DNA from 2 places in the Kocuria sp. CNJ-770 genome. Region 1 is predicted to be linked to the other one. Evidence: predicted binding sites of a transcription regulator. Region 1 holds the regulator's gene; the other holds the start of a gene.

Region 1 (7,987 bases):
ACCAGAGTACCGCGCGGCTCCGGCGCCCGGGCCCGCCCGGGCGGACATTCCGATTTGGTATCGGTCACGGTGCAGCGGCCGTTGCGGGCGTGGGGCCCCGGGACGCTGTGCTGGAATGGTCGGGTCCTCCGGCAGGGGGACGGGTGCGGGCCCCGGCCGGCCGCACCGGCATCCCCACCGACCCGGAGAGACGAGGTGTGCGTCCCCCCATGGCCACTGACCTGTTCCGGTCCCCCGCCCGCCGCGCCCGCCGCCGCGCGGGCGCCCTGTCCGCGGCCTGCGTCGTCGTGCTCGCGGGGTGCGCCCCGGGCCCGGGGCGGCGCCCCACGGCGTCGTTCCCGCATCGAGCGCTGCGCCCGCCTCCGCGCCGGCCTCCGCTGCCGCTGCCGCGCCCGGCGCGGCGGGCAGCGGCGCCGCGGGCAGCAGCAGCGCGGTCGCCACCACGAAGGTCCCGGTGTACTGGGCGGGGCGGCCGACGGGGAGCAGCGGCTGTTCCGCGAGTTCCGGGACGCCACCGAGGGCCCGGCGGCCGTGGACCCCATCGCGGCCGCGGCCGCGCTGCTGACCACCGCCGCGCCCCAGGACCCGGGCTACCGCACCCTCTGGTCCCCGGTGGACCGGGTGGGAAGCTCCACCTCGCCGGACGGCACGATCACCGTCGACCTGCCCGCCGAGGCCTTCCGCGCCGGCCTGGACGAGCAGGACGCGCACCTCGCGCTCCAGCAGCTCGCCCACACCGTGACGGCCACGGCGAGCAGCACGGGGCTGCTGCCGCAGAACGCGGAGCCGGAGGTGGTGGTGCTCGTGGACGGGAGGGCCCGGGAGGAGGTCTTCGGCTCCGTCCGGCTCGACCAGCCCCTGCGCCCGGACGGGAACCTGGAGGCGCCCCTGTGGCTGCTGGACCCCCGGGAGGGCCCGCACCCCGAGGGCGCCGTCGAGATCTCCGGCCGGGCCCTGGAGGGCGTGGACGACGTCCGGTGGGCGGTCCTCGACGAGGACGGCGCGACGGTCGCCGGCGGGTCGGTGAGCACCACCGCGCGGGACGACGGGACGGTCGGGTTCCGCACCGAGGTCGAGCTGACCCCCGGCCGGTACGGGGTGACGGTCACGGGCCGGGACGCCGAGGGCGTGACCGTGCGCGACGACGGCGCCGTGGAGGTCGTCGCGGGCTGAGGGCCGGGCCCGCCGGGGGCGTGGGCGGGGCCGCCGGGCCGGGGCTCACCCCGGTGCGCCGTCCCACCGGCCCAGCGCGGCACTGAGCACGGCCAGGGCGACCGGGCCGGCCGTGGAGCTGCGCAGCACCTCGGGCCCCAGCCGCAGCGTCCGCGCCCCGGCGCCGGCCAGGGCCTCGAGCTCGCCCGGGGCGATGCCGCCCTCCGGGCCGACGACGAGCACGATCTGCTCCGCCGCCTCCCAGGGCCGGTGCGGTCCGCCGAGCAGTCCCGCCAGGGACTCGCGGGCCTGCTCGTGCAGCACGACCCCCGCCGTGCCGGGCCGCCCCAGCAGCGCCGTGAGCTCCCGGGTGGTGCTCAGGGGCAGCACCTCGGGCCAGCGGGCCCGGCGGGACTGCTTGGCGGCGGCCGCCACGGTGTGCACCCACTTGTCGTGGCTCTTGGCCGCCCGCTCCTTCTTCCACCGCACGATGGAGCGCTCCGCCTGCCACGGCACCACCGCGTCGACGCCGAGCTCGGTGGCCGTCTCGACGGCGAGGAGGTCGCGCTCCCCCTTGGCGAGGGCCTGGGCGAGCACCAGCCGCGGCCGGCGGACCGGGTCCGCGCTCACCGCGGCCAGGCGCACGTCCATGCTGTCCCTGCTGTCCGTCCCGGCGGCGCACAGCTCCCCGGTCGCCCGGGCGCCCGCGCCGTCGACCAGCTCGAGGCGCTCCCCGGGGCCGAGGCGGCGCACCGTGACGGCGTGGCGGGCCTCCGGCCCGGTGACGGTGAGCACCGCGCCCGGGCCGAGCCCCTCGAGCCGGCCGGGCTCCACCTTGAAGACGGGCAGGCTCACAGGTCGAAGCGGTCCTTGAGCCGCGAGAAGAACCCGCCGGAGCCGGCGGGGCTGTCGAGCGTGGTGCCGGTGGCCTGCTCCTCCCCGCGCAGCCGGGAGAGCTGCTCCAGCAGCTCGCGCTGCTCGTCGTCGAGCCCCGTGGGCGTCTCGACCTCGAGGTGGACGAAGAGCTCGCCGCGGCCGCCGCCGCGCAGCCGCGTGGCGCCGAGGTCGTGCAGGGTGACCGTGTGGCCGGTCTGGGTGCCCGGGGTCACCGGCACCTCGCGCTCCCCGTCGAAGGTCTCGAGGGTCACGGTGGTGCCCAGGGCCGCGGAGGTCATGGGCACGCGCACCCTGGCGTGCAGGTCGTCGCCCTGCCGCTCGAACGTCGGGTCCGGGTCGACCTTGAGCTCGACGTAGAGGTCACCGTTGGGACCGCCGGCCGTGCCGGCCTCGCCCTGGCCGGAGAGGCGGATCCGGTTGCCCGAGGAGACCCCGGCCGGGATCTTGACGGTCAGGGGGCGGCGGTCGCGCACGCGGCCCTCGCCGTAGCACTCGTGGCAGGGGTGCTTGATGACCGTGCCGAAGCCGTCACAGGTGGCGCAGGGGGCGGCGGTCACCACGGTCCCGAGGATGGACTGCACCTGGCGCTGCACCTGGCCGGCGCCGTGGCAGACCTCGCAGGTCTCCGGGCGGGTGCCCTCCTGGCAGCAGCTGCCGTTGCAGGTGGGGCAGACCACCGCGGTGTCCACGGTGATCTTCTTCTCGGTGCCGAAGACCGCGTCCTTGAGGGATACGCGCACGTTGATCAGCGCGTCCTGGCCCTGGCGGGTGCGGGAGGCGGGCCCGCGCCGGCCCGCCCCGGAGCCGCCGGCGCCCTGGAAGAAGGTGTCGAAGATGTCCTGGAAGCCGAAGCCGGTGCCCGGGAACCCGCCGCCGAAGCCGGTGTCGGTGCCGTTCTCGTTCCCGGTGGCGTCGTACACCCGCCGCTTCTCGGGGTCGGCGAGGACGTCGTTGGCGTGGGAGACGCGCTTGAACTCCTCCGCGGCCTCGGGACTCGGATTGACGTCCGGGTGCAGCCGGCGGGCCTTCTTCCGGTAGGCCTTCTTGATCTCTTCCTGGCTGGCGTCGCGGGACACACCCAGGGTCTCGTAGTGATTGCTCACCGTGGTCCGTTCTGTCGAGAGGTCTGGTGGGAGTTCTGGTGCAGGGCCCCGGCACCGGGGCCCGCGGGGGCTCAGCCCCCGAGGATACGGGAGAGGTAGCGGGCGACGGCGCGCACGGCCGCCATCGTGGACGGGTAGTCCATGCGCATGGGGCCCACGACCCCGACCTTGGACTGGGGCCCGTAGCCGGTGGCGACGACCGCCGCCTCGGACAGGGGCCCCGCGGCGTTCTCCGCGCCGATGCGCACGGCCACGCCGCGGGCGTCCTGCTCCATCTCGGAGAGCAGCCGGAGCATGACGACCTGCTCCTCGAGCGCCTCCAGGACGGGGCCGATGCTCAGGTGGAAGTCCCCGGTGGCGCGGGCGAGGTTGGCGGTGCCGGCCATGACCATGCGGTGCTCGGCCCCGCCCGCGGCCAGGGCCCCGACGACCTCGGCCACCGTCTCGGCGGCCGGGCGCAGCGCGGGCGCCATGTCGGCGGTCATGGTCACGAGCGCCGCGGGCACCGCGGCCAGGGAACGGCCGACGGCCGCGGCCAGCACCCGGGTGCGCAGCTCGAGCAGCTGCGCCTCCTCCAAGGGGGCGGGCAGCACCGCCACGCGCTGCGCGACCCGTCCGTTGGTGGGGATGAGCACCACGAGCACCCGGCCCGCGCCGAGGTCGACGACCTCCACGTGGCGCACCGTCACCCCGGACGCGTGCGGGTACTGCACGACCGCCACCTGGTGGGTGAGCTGGGCGAGCAGGCGCACGGTGCGCTCCATGACGTCGTCGAGGTCGGCGGCGTCGTCGAGCAGGCTCTGGATGGCCCGGCGCTCCGGGCCGGAGAGCGGCTTGACGGCCGCGATCTGGTCCACGAACGTCCGGTAGCCCTTGTCGGTGGGGATCCGGCCGGAGCTCGTGTGGGGGGCCGTGATCAGGCCCTCCTCCTCGAGCGCGGCCATGTCGTTGCGCACGGTGGCCGAGGAGACACCGAGCCGGTGCCGCTCCACGAGGGCCTTGGAGCCCACGGGCTCCTGGAAGTGCACGTAGTCCTCCACGATGGCCTGCAGGATCTGCAGTCGTCTCGGATGGTTCACGTCGCTCCTCCCCGTCGTCTCCTCGGCACCCGGGCCGCCTGGCACTCGGGCGGCCACAGTGCCAGCGCGATCCAGTGTAGCCCCCGTGTCCGACCCCACGGTCCCGCCCGCCCGGTTTGGTACGCTTCCGGCTGATCCGCGCCGGACGGGCGGGACCGCGACCGGGAGGACGAGCATGAGCGACTACGGCTGGGGGCCGCGCAGCCTCGACGACGCGGGCCTGGCCCGGCGGAAGCCGGTCTCCGCGGAGGTGCCGGTCGCCCCCGGGCTGCTCCTGGAGGACGTCACCACCGGCTGGGTCGGGGCAGTCGTGTCCCTGGAGACGATCGGCGGGATGCGGGTCATGGGCCTGGAGGACCGCCGCGGCCGGGTCAAGGCGTTCCCGCTCGGGCCGGGCTTCCTGCTGGAGGGCGAGCCCGTCGTCGTCGTGGAGCCCCGCCGGCCCCGGCGGCGAAGCAGCCCGGGCGCACCCGCTCCGGCTCCGTGGCCGTGGAGGGGCTGCGCGCGAGCACCGCCAAGGCCTCCCGCGTCTGGGTCGAGGGCTACCACGACGCCGAGCTCGTGGCCAAGGTCTGGGGGCACGACCTGGCGGTCGAGGGCATCGTCGTGGAGCCGCTGCACGGCGTCGACGACCTGCCGGCGGCGGTGCAGGAGTTCGGCCCGGGCCCGGGCCGGCGGCTGGGCATCCTCGTGGACCACCTCGTGCCCGGCTCCAAGGAGTCCCGGATCGCCGAGCGGACGATGCGCCTGCCCGGGGCCGCCGGCAACGTGCTGGTGCTGGGCCACCCGTACGTGGACATCTGGCAGGCGGTCCGGCCCCCGGTCCTCGGCATCGAGGCCTGGCCCGTGGTCCCACGGGGCACCGACTGGAAGACCGGCACCGCCGCGGCCCTGGGCTGGCCGCACCGCACGCCCGGGGACCTCGGCCGGGCGTGGCAGCACATCCTCTCCCGGGTGGACAGCTACGCCGACCTCGAGCCCGCCCTCCTGGGGCGGGTCGAGGAGCTCATCGACTTCCTCACCGCCCCGGGCGCCTGAGCTCCCGGGGCGGCGCGACCGACATCACGTCACACAGGCACACGTGCGCGGGCGAACCCCGTGCAACTCCCGAACCGGCCGGTAGAATCGAGCCACGCCATCCGCCGACCGCAGCCGCGCCGCGGTCCCACCCCCGAAGGACTTCCGTGCCCGTGCAGACCGACCCCCGATCGAGCCACGAGAACGCCGAGGCCCCGTTCGAGGGCCTCTCCCCCGTGGCGCAGCCGCTCACCGTCGCCGAGGACCACCAGTGGGCGACCCTGGCGCACTTCGCCGGGGTGGTCGGCTTCGTGCCCTCGTTCCTCATCCACCGCGTCTTCCGCCGCCGCGGGAGGTTCACCGAGCAGGAGTCGCGAGAGGCGATGAACTTCACCCTGCTCCCCACGCTCGTGGTGGTCGCCGGCGTGCTGCTCGCCCCCGTCCCGTTCGTCGGCTGGTTCTTCGCGCTCGCCGCCGCCGCGGCCTGGCTGCTGCTGGCCCTCGGCTCCCTCGCCGGCGGGATCCGGGTCAACCACGGGGAGCCCTACCTCTACCGGTTCAACACCCGTCTGTACGACCGCCTCGCCGAGAAGCTGCGCGAGCGGTCGCGGGAGCGCGCCGCCCGCCGCTGAGGCACCCGCCGCCGGGTCCGGCGGGCGTCCACGGTCAGTCCAGCAGGCGCCGCACCACGGCGTCGCCCAGGAGCCGGCCCCGCAGGGTCAGCACCAGCGTCCCGCGCAGCGCCGGCCCGGGCTCCACGAGCTCGTCGGCGATGAGCCCGGCCACCGCCGCACGCCCGGCGTCGTCCAGGGCCGCCACGGGCAGGCCGTCCCGGATCCGCGCCTCGAGCATCACGCGCTCGAGGTGGCGGGTGTCCGCGTCGAGGATCTCCCGCCCGGCCGCGGGCGACTCCCCGGCCCGCACCCGGTTCGTGTAGGGCACCGGGTGCTTGAGATTCCACCAGCGCGTGCCGCCCACGTGCGAGTGGGCCCCGGGGCCGATCCCCCACCAGTCCTGGTTGTGCCAGTACGCGAGGTTGTGCCGGCTGCGGTGGGCCCGGGCGCCGGCGCCGCGGGCGGGCCGGGACCAGTTGCTCACCTCGTACCACTCGTAGCCGGCCTCCCCCAGGATCCGGTCGGCCAGCTCGTACTTGTCGGCCTGGTCGTCCTCGTCGACCGGCGGGACCTCCCCGCGCCGCATCCGGGCGGCCAGCCGGGTGCCGTCCTCGATGATCAGGGAGTAGGCCGAGACGTGGTCGGGCTCGTAGCCCACGGCGGTGCGCAGCGAGTGCTCCCAGTCGGCCAGGGTCTCCCCGGGGGTGCCGTAGATCAGGTCCACGCTCACGCCCAGTCCCGCCTCGCGCGCCCAGGCGACCGCCCGCGGCACGTTGTCGGGGTCGTGGGTGCGGTCCAGGACGGCGAGCACGTGCGGGGCCGCGGACTGCATGCCGAAGGACACCCGGGTCACCCCGGCCTCCGCGAGGACCCGCAGGGACCGCGGGGTCACCGAGTCCGGGTTGGCCTCCGTGGTGACCTCGGCGCCCTCGGCGAGGCCGAAGCTCTCCCGGGCCTGCCCCAGGACGGCGGCGAGGTCCTCCGCGGGCAGCAGCGTGGGGGTGCCGCCGCCGAAGAACACGCTGTGCAGGGGCCGGGCGGCCACGCCGGAGTCCTCCAGCACCCGGCGGGCCCACCGGACCTCCGCAGCGGCGTCGGCGGCGTAGGCGTCCTGGGACACCCCGTCGCCGAGCTCCACGGCCGTGTAGGTGTTGAAGTCGCAGTAGCCGCAGCGGACCGCGCAGAACGGCACGTGCACGTAGAGGCTGAGCGTGCGGTCCGCGGAGCCCTCGGCGGCGGAGGCCGGCAGCCGCCCGTCGAGCGGTGCGGGCAGACCCTCGGGCTGGGCGGGGGCCACTACTTCTTCTTGTCCTTCGCCCCGGCCTCGTCGGAGGACAGCGCCGCCACGAACGCCTCCTGGGGGACCTCCACCCGGCCCACCATCTTCATCCGCTTCTTGCCCTCCTTCTGCTTCTCCAGCAGCTTGCGCTTGCGGGAGATGTCGCCGCCGTAGCACTTGGAGAGCACGTCCTTGCGGATGGCGCGGATGTTCTCGCGCGCGATCACCCGGGAGCCGATGGCGGCCTGGATGGGGACCTCGAACTGCTGGCGCGGAATGAGCTCGCGCAGCTTGCCGGTCATCATCACCCCGTAGGAGTAGGCCTTGTCCCGGTGGGTGATCGCGCTGAACGCGTCGACCGGCTCGCCCTGCAGGAGGATGTCCACCTTGACGAGGTCGGCGGCCTCCTCGCCCTCGGCCTTCCAGTCCAGGGACGCGTAGCCCTTGGTGCGGGACTTCAGCTGGTCGAAGAAGTCGAAGACGATCTCGGCCAGCGGCAGCCGGTAGCGCAGCTCGACCCGGTCCTCGGAGAGGTAGTCCATGCCCTTGAGCTGCCCGCGCTTGGACTGGCACAGCTCCATGATGGCGCCGATGAACTCCGAGGGCGCCAGCACCGTGGCGGCGACCATCGGCTCGCGGATCTCGGCGATCTTCCCCTCCGGGAACTCGGAGGGGTTCGTGACGACGCGCTCGGAGCGGTCCTCCAGGGTGACGTTGTAGCTCACGGACGGGGCGGTGGAGATCAGGTCGAGGTTGAACTCCCGTTCCAGGCGCTCCCGGACGATCTCCAGGTGCAGCAGGCCCAGGAACCCGCAGCGGAAGCCGAAGCCCAGGGCCGCGGAGTTC
Region 2 (7,987 bases), on a different contig from region 1:
GGACCCCGGGCCGGGCCACGGCGTTGAACCACAGCACGGCCTCGACCACGTCCCCGCGGTCGGACACCCACTGCGCCTCGCACCCGGCCGGCACCGCCTCGTGGGGGATGCCGGGGCCCAGCTTCACGCCCACGGGCAGTCCCCGCGCGGCGAGCGCCTCGACGAAGGACAGCGGCGGGGAGAACGCCTCGGGGTCGAAGATCCGGCGGGTCCCGGACGACGACGTCTCGCGCCGGGCCGGGTCCAGCCAGACCCCGTCCGGCGGCCCGCCGGGCAGTGCGTCCAGGTCCAGGGACGCGGCGTCGGCGTGCAGCACCGTGGCCTCGGGGAAGGGGCGGAGGTTGAGCAGGGCCACCGCGGCCGTGGTCTCGTCCAGCTCCACCGCGGTGACCCGCCGGTCCAGGGAGGCCAGGGCGAGGGCGTCGGCGCCGATGCCGCAGCCGAGGTCCGCCACGTGGGCGAGGCCGGCGTCGGCGAAGCGGCGGGCGTGCAGGGCGGCCACGCGCAGCCGGGTGGCCTGCTCGAGGCCGGCCCGGGTGAACAGCATCTGCTCGGCGAAGTCCCCGAACTTCGCGCTCGCCCGCGTGCGCAGCCTCGCCTGGGTGAGCACCGCGGAGACGAGCTCGGCGTCGTGCCCCTGGGCCCGCAGCCGGGTCGCGGCCGCGAGGGCGTCGTCGGCGTCGTAGGGGCCGATCTGCGCGAGCAGCCGGCGCCCCTCGTCGGTGAGCAGGGGTGCGATGTCGGTCGCCTCGTCGCGCATGGGGCCACCCTATCCGGCCCCGGACCGGGCCCGGCGCCCGGGCACCGGCCGGTCAGTAGAACGCGGCGAGGCGGCCCCGCGGGCCGTCGATGACGGTCACCGGGGTCTCGAAGACGCGGCTGAGGACGGCGTCGTCCATGATCTCCCGCGGCTCGCCGAACTCGGCGACCCGGCCGTCCTTCACGGCGCAGATCCGGTCGGCGTAGTGGCTGGCGAAGTTGATGTCGTGCAGGACGATCAGGATGGTGCGGCCCATCTCGTCGCAGGCCCGCCGCAGGTGCTGCATCATCGACACGGCGTGGCGCATGTCCAGGTTGTTCAGGGGCTCGTCCAGCAGCACGTGGTCGGTCTCCTGGGCCAGCACCATGGCCACGTAGGCGCGCTGGCGCTGCCCGCCCGAGAGCTGGTCGAGGTAGCGGTGCTCCAGCGGCCCCAGCCCGAGGAAGTCGATGTAGGTGCTGACCACCTCCTCGTCCACCGTGGTCAGCCGGCCGTGGCTGTGCGGGAAGCGCCCGAAGCCGACCAGCTGCCGCACCGTGAGGCGGGTGACGTAGTGGTTCTCCTGGCGCAGGACGGACACGATCCGGGCGAGGTCCTTGGACTTGGTGCGGGCCACGTCGTAGCCGGCGATGTCGATGGTGCCGGCGTCGAGGCCGAGCAGCCGCCCGATCATGGTCAGGAGCGTGGACTTGCCCGCGCCGTTGGGGCCGACCAGGGCGGTCATCCCGCCCGAGGGGATCTCCAGGTCCACGGGGCCGATGGTGACCTCGCTCCCGTAGTCCTTGCGCACGTTGGTGAGGGTGATCACAGCCGGCCCTTTCGGAGGATGACGTAGAGGAAGACGGAGCCGCCGACCAGCTCGATGATGATCGAGACCACGCCCTGGGCGTAGAACACGTGCTGGAGCACGAAGTAGGCGCCGGTGAGGACGAGGAACCCGGTGAGGACCGCGACCGGGAAGACGCGGCGGTGGTCGTAGGTGTCGGCGAACTGGTAGGCGAGCGTGGCCACCAGGAAGCCCAGGAACGTCATCGGACCCACCAGCGCGGTGGAGACCGCCATCAGCACGGAGACGAGGAAGAGCGTGCGCATGACCTCGGTCCGGTGCCGCAGGCCCAGGTTCAGGCACACGTCCCGTCCGAGGGCGACCACGTTGAGGCGGGCACAGCTCAGCACAGGGCGCCGCCGGCCAGGGCGCACAGGGGGATGGCCACCGGAAGGTAGTCGGCGTGGGCGTTCGTCACGGAGCCGAACAGCCGCGCGGAGAGCACGTCGAAGTCGCTGGGGGAGAGCAGGCGCTGCATGAACGTCGAGACCGACCCGAGCCCGCCCCCGATGATGATGCCCACGAGCAGCATGACCTGCAGGTTCCCGTACCGGCCGGAGAGCAGCCATCCGTAGAGGGCGAGGGAGAGGGCCACCATGAGGGCGACCTGCAGCAGGAACTGCGGCACGCCCTGCAGGACGAGGATCCCGGCGGCGCCCAGGACGTACACCGTGGAGGTCTGGATCGCCACGTAGAGGGACTCGAAGCCCATGATCGACGGGGTGATGATGCGGTTGTTCGTGGCCGTCTGGAAGCCCACGGTGGCCATCGCCTGGCAGAAGGCCACGACCGCCATGATCACGACGCTGGTGACCCGGCGCTCCGCGATCCGCCAGAAGCCGTCCGAGCCCACCGGCATCGGGTTGCCCCAGGCGAGCAGGCCGAAGGCGAAGCCCGCCGACGCCAGGGCCAGCACGGCCACGACCGCCCAGTACCGCCGCCGGGCCTGCGGCGTGGGGAAGGCGCCGGCGCCGCGCCGGCCGGCGGGGGCCGTCCGTGTTGTGGCCGGTGTCGTCGCGGGTGTCATGATCACGGCCTCAGACACGTCGACGCTGCCTGAGGAGGAGGTGGACGAACACGACGGCGCCGACGATCCCGAGGATCACGGACACCGGGATCTCGAAGGGCATGATGACGATCCTCCCGATCAGGTCGCACACCGTCACGACGGCGATGCCCAGCAGGCAGACCCACGGCAGGTTGCTGCGCAGGTCGTCGCCGCGGACCATCGAGACGATGTTGGGGACGATGAGGCCCAGGAACGGCAGGTTGCCGACGACGACGGTCACCACGCCGGTGGCCACCGCGATCAGCCCGGTGCCGAGCAGGACGGTCCGGTGGTAGTTCAGGCCGACGTTGGTGGCGATGTCCTCGCCGAGCCCGGCGACGGTGAGCCGGTCCGCCACGAGGAACACCGCGACGACGACCAGCAGCACGATCCACAGCACTTCGTACTGGCCCCGCAGGACCGAGGTGAAGCTGCCGGCGAACCAGACGCCCAGGTTCTGCAGCATGTCGGTCTGCAGCGCCAGGAACGTCGAGACGGAACCGACCACCGCGCCCAGCATGATCCCGACGATGGGGACGATGAGCGAGGAGCGCAGGGACACCCGGCGCAGGAAGAGGAAGAAGATCGTGGTCCCGAGAAAGGCCGCGGCCACGGCGCCGAGCATCCGGGTGAGGAGGCTCGCCGTGGGGACCAGCAGCGTGACCACGAGCAGGCCGAGCCCCGCCCACTCGGTGGTGCCCGTCGTGGTGGGCTCCACGAAGCGGTTCTGCGTGAGCAGCTGCATCACCAGCCCGGACATCGCCATGGCGGCGCCGGCGAGCACCAGGGCCACGGTGCGGGGGACGCGGGTGATGGCGAACATCTCGCCGCCGCCCTCGGCGCCGAACACGTCGTAGACCCCCGTGAGGAGGGACACGGCCAGCAGCGCGAGGACCCCCAGGGCGCCGGCGAGCAGCTTCCGGTCGAACAGCGCGCCCTTGCTCCCCGGGCCGTTCCCGGCCGGGGGTCCCGGCGTGGTCGTCGTCATGAGCCTCTCCTCCGGCCTCGTGCCCGGCGCGGGACGGTGGTGGTGTCCGCCGTCGGAGGCCCCACCACCGTCGTCCGCACGGTCGGTCAGTCCTGCTCGCCCATGGCGTCGGCCAGGGTGTTGAAGAACTCCGTGTAGGTCTGGATGCCCTCGTTGGTGTACGTGTCCTTGGGCATGTACACCACGTTGTCCTCCCGCACCGCGGTGACGTTGCGCAGCGCTTCGGCGTTCTCGACGACCTCCTGCGCCGGCGTGTACTCGGCGTCGTCGGGGCTGACGGCCGCGTCACGGTCCATCACGAGGATCCAGTCGGGGTTCGCGTCCGCGATCGCCTCGACCGAGATGTCGTCGCCCTGGTGGTCGTCGGTGGCCCCATCGACCTCGAGGGCCGGGGCGAAGTCGAAGATCTCGAACAGCGGACCCAGGGTCCGCCCCACCTCCGGGGCGATGTAGCCGATCTCGCCGCCGGAGACGGTGACGGCCATGACCGTGTCCCCGGGCTGGTACTCCTCGACGACTCGCTGCATCGCCGCGTCGAAGGCGCCGTTGATCTCCTCGGCCTCCGCGCTCCGGCCGAAGATCTCGCCCAGCGCCGAGGTCTGCCGCTTCAGCTCCTCGTCGAAGGGCTGGTCCTCCCGGGGGTCGAGCTCCACGATGGTGGCGTCCGGCACGAGGTCGGCGAAGTCGTCGCGGTAGTCCGCGAAGCGCTGACCGTTGACGATGAGGTCGGGGTCCGCCGCGACGACGGCCTCGAGGTCGGGCTCGCGGTGGTTGCCGAGGTCGGTGACGGACTCGTCGTCGGCGTAGGCGATGGTGTCCGGCATGAGGGCGCGCGGGGCGGCCACCAGCTCGATGCCCCAGTCCGCCAGCGTCTCGAAGGTCCGGTTGTCGGTGGCGACCACGGACGCCGGCGGGGCGCTCACGGTCTGGGTGCCGTAGTTGTCCTCGACCTCGACCGTGGAGGCGGCGGAGGACTCCGCGGACGCCGTCTCGCCGCCCTGGGATCCGCCGCAGGCGGTGAGGGCGAGGGCGCTGACGGCGGCCAGGACGGCGGCCGGGTACTGGGTGCGGTTCATGGTGGTCCTTCGTGCGGGGATTCGGGTGCGGGTCCCGTCGTGCCGCCCCCGGCGGGGCGCACGGCGGGGCGCCGCACGTGGCGACGTCCCGGTGCAGTGCACGGGACGTCGGGGCGGCACCGGTTCTCGGCCGAGGTAAGGCTCGCCTTACCGCTCAACCTAGAGTGTTCCGGGCGGGTGAGGCAAATCATTGGAGAACATCGGCGTGCCCTAATTCGACCGGTATGGGATCGGCCGCTCCACCGCGCTGGCACTCGCCTTGACCGACTGCTAGGCGACTTCTATAGTCGGCCTTGGCACTCTCCGGGTGAGGGTGCTAAGGGCCAGGCGATCGATCGGCACCGCGACGACGGTTGGTGCGCCAACCGGCCCGAAGCAAGACGGCGGGCCCTGCCCGCGGTCGCCCACCGCTTTCCACGCCTACAGAGAAGGAGAGATCGTGTCGGTCTCCATCAAGCCCCTCGAGGATCGCATCGTCGTTCAGCCGCTCGCCGCTGAGCAGACCACCGCTTCCGGTCTCGTCATCCCGGACACCGCCAAGGAGAAGCCCCAGGAGGGCAAGGTCCTGGCCGTGGGCCCCGGCCGTGTCGACGACTCCGGCAACCGCATCCCGGTCGACGTCAAGGAGGGCGACGTCGTGATCTTCTCCAAGTACGGCGGGACCGAGGTCAAGTACAACGGCGAGGAGTACCTGGTGCTCCCGGCCCGCGACGTCCTCGCCGTCGTCGAGAAGTAGAGCCGGCGCAGCAGACCGCGCAGTCCTGACGAAGGGTGCCCGCCGCGCGCCCCGCTTTCCCGGCGGGCCCGCGGCGGGCACCCTTCGTCGTCCCCGAATTCCCGAACCCCGCTGGACCACCAGCCACCCAGAAGGAGCTCTTCGCCCATGGCCAAGCAGCTGGCATTCGACGATGCCGCCCGCAAGTCCCTCGAGAACGGCGTCAACAAGCTCGCCGACACCGTCAAGGTCACCCTCGGCCCCCGCGGGCGCAACGTGGTGCTCGACAAGAAGTGGGGCGCCCCCACGATCACCAACGACGGCGTGACCATCGCCCGCGAGGTCGAGCTCGACGAGCCCTACGAGAACCTCGGCGCGCAGCTCGCCAAGGAGGTGGCGACCAAGACCAACGACGTCGCCGGCGACGGCACCACCACCGCCACCGTGCTGGCCCAGGCGCTCGTCAAGGAGGGCCTGCGCAACGTGGCCGCCGGGGCGGACCCCCTGAGCCTCAAGCGCGGCATCGAGAAGGCCGTCGAGGCCGTCGCGCAGCGCCTGCTGGACAACGCCCGCCCGGTCGAGGGCGTCAACGTCGCCCACGTGGCGACCATCTCCGCCCAGGACCCCACCATCGGGGAGCTCATCGCCCAGGCCTTCGAGACGGTCGGCAAGGACGGTGTCATCACCGTCGAGGACGGCTCCAGCACCGAGGTGGAGCTCGAGGTCACCGAGGGCATGCAGTTCGACAAGGGCTACCTCTCCCCGTCCTTCGTGACCGACGCCGAGCGCCAGGAAGCGGTCATGGAGAACTCCCTGGTGCTGCTGTACCAGGGCAAGATCTCCTCCGTGCAGGAGCTCATGCCGGTGCTGGAGAAGGTCCTCCAGGCCAAGAAGCCGCTGACCATCATCGCGGAGGACGTCGAGGGCGAGGCCCTGTCCACCCTGGTGGTCAACAAGCTGCGCGGCACCCTCGACGTCGTGGCGCTCAAGGCCCCCGGGTTCGGCGACCGCCGCAAGGCGATCCTGCAGGACCTCGCGGTGCTCACCGGCGGCGAGTTCATCACCTCCGAGCTCGGCATCAGCCTCGACCAGGTGACCCTGGAGCAGCTGGGCACGGCCCGCCGCGTCACGGTGACCAAGAACACCACCACGGTGGTCGACGGCGGCGGGACCCCGGAGCAGATCCAGGAGCGCGTCGCCACGATCCGCGCCGAGGTGGAGCGCACCGACTCCGAGTGGGACCGGGAGAAGCTCCAGGAGCGGCTCGCCCGCCTCGCCGGCGGGGTCTCCGTGATCAAGGTGGGCGCGGCCACCGAGGTCGAGGCCAAGGAGCGCAAGCACCGCATCGAGGACGCCGTGTCCTCGACCCGCGCGGCGCTCGAGCAGGGCATCGTCTCCGGCGGCGGCACCGCCCTGGTGCACGCGGCGAAGGTCCTCGACGAGTCCGACCTCGGGCTCACCGGCGACGCGGCGACCGCGCTCGGCATCGTGCGCCGCGCGCTGCGCCAGCCGCTGTACTGGATCGCGCAGAACGCCGGCCAGGACGGCGCCGTGGTCGTCTCCCGCGTGGCCGACCTGGAGCCCGGCCACGGCTACGACGCCGCCGCCGGCGAGTACGTCGACATGGTCGCGGCCGGCATCATCGACCCGGTCAAGGTCACCCGCTCGGCGCTGCAGAACGCCGCGTCCATCGCGGCGCTCGTGCTCACCACGGAGACCCTCGTGGCGGACAAGCCCGCCGAGGACGCGGGGCACGGCCACCAGCACTGACCCGCACTGCCCGCCCGACGGACCCGTCCCGCTCCCGCGGGGCGGGTCCGTCCGCCGTTGCCGCCCGTGCCCGGCCGCCTCCGGTAGAGTGCGGGGGTCCACCCGACCACGGCCGCACCCCCCATGGCGGCACGGTGTTCCCAGGAGATGCCCATGACCAGCCTTCGCGAGCACGAGGCGACCCCCGGCGCCGGGGCGTCCACGGCCGGGCGGGTGGCCCGGTACTCCGGGTTCCGCCCGGAGGTGCAGGGGCTGCGGTTCGTGGCGGTGCTGCTCGTGGTCCTCTACCACGTCTTCCTCGACCGGGTCTCCGGCGGGGTGGACATCTTCCTGCTGATCTCCGCCTTCTTCCTCACCCTGTCCTTCGTGCGCAAGCTCGAGGCCGGCCGGCCCCTGGCGATCGGGCGGTACTGGCTGCACGTGTTCAAACGGCTGCTGCCCCTGGCCGTGCTCACCGTGCTCGGCACGCTCGTGCTCGCGTGGCTGCTGTTCCCGGAGGCGCGGATCGACCGGATCCGCACCGAGGCCCTGGCCTCGGTGTTCTACGTGCAGAACTGGGCGCTGGCCCTGGCCGAGGTCGACTACTACGCCGCCGACGCCTCCACCGCCTCCCCGTTCCAGCACTTCTGGTCGCTGTCCGTGCAGGGACAGGTGTTCCTGCTGTGGCCGCTGGTCTTCGGGGCGGCGTGGCTGCTGACCCGGTGGCGGGGGTGGCGGCCGGTGCCGGTGCTGGCGGGCATGTTCGGGCTGATCTTCGCCGCCTCGCTGGCGTGGTCGGTGCACAGCACCGCCACCCAGCAGGCC

Evidence for each region. The regulator HrcA, encoded in region 1, represses chaperone genes, less so after heat shock. The targets are predictions, from matches to a motif close to TTNGCACTCGNNNNNNNCGAGTGCNAA.
Region 2: groES (co-chaperone GroES) is a predicted target of HrcA. The motif match lies at 4,946-4,972, and genes of this name have one in related genera.

Annotation. Positions count from the first base shown of each region.
Region 1 covers NZ_MKJW01000101.1:18,174-26,160, forward strand. Annotated here, with positions in the region: gene BJF77_RS20090 (GerMN domain-containing protein) at 532-1,173, shown strand; gene BJF77_RS11590 (16S rRNA (uracil(1498)-N(3))-methyltransferase) at 1,219-2,007, opposite strand; gene dnaJ (molecular chaperone DnaJ) at 2,004-3,152, opposite strand; gene hrcA (heat-inducible transcriptional repressor HrcA) at 3,224-4,231, opposite strand; partial or broken gene BJF77_RS11605 (DUF3097 domain-containing protein) at 4,407-5,269, shown strand; gene BJF77_RS11610 (DUF4870 domain-containing protein) at 5,416-5,880, shown strand; gene hemW (radical SAM family heme chaperone HemW) at 5,915-7,159, opposite strand; gene lepA (translation elongation factor 4) at 7,159-7,987, opposite strand, start outside.
Region 2 covers NZ_MKJW01000097.1:18,891-26,877, reverse strand. Annotated here, with positions in the region: gene BJF77_RS10305 (class I SAM-dependent methyltransferase) at 1-760, opposite strand, end outside; gene BJF77_RS10300 (ABC transporter ATP-binding protein) at 813-1,568, opposite strand; partial or broken gene BJF77_RS10295 (iron chelate uptake ABC transporter family permease subunit) at 1,565-2,613, opposite strand; gene BJF77_RS10290 (ABC transporter permease) at 2,624-3,622, opposite strand; gene BJF77_RS10285 (siderophore ABC transporter substrate-binding protein) at 3,709-4,698, opposite strand; gene groES (co-chaperone GroES) at 5,138-5,434, shown strand; gene groL (chaperonin GroEL) at 5,582-7,183, shown strand; gene BJF77_RS10270 (acyltransferase family protein) at 7,337-7,987, shown strand, end outside.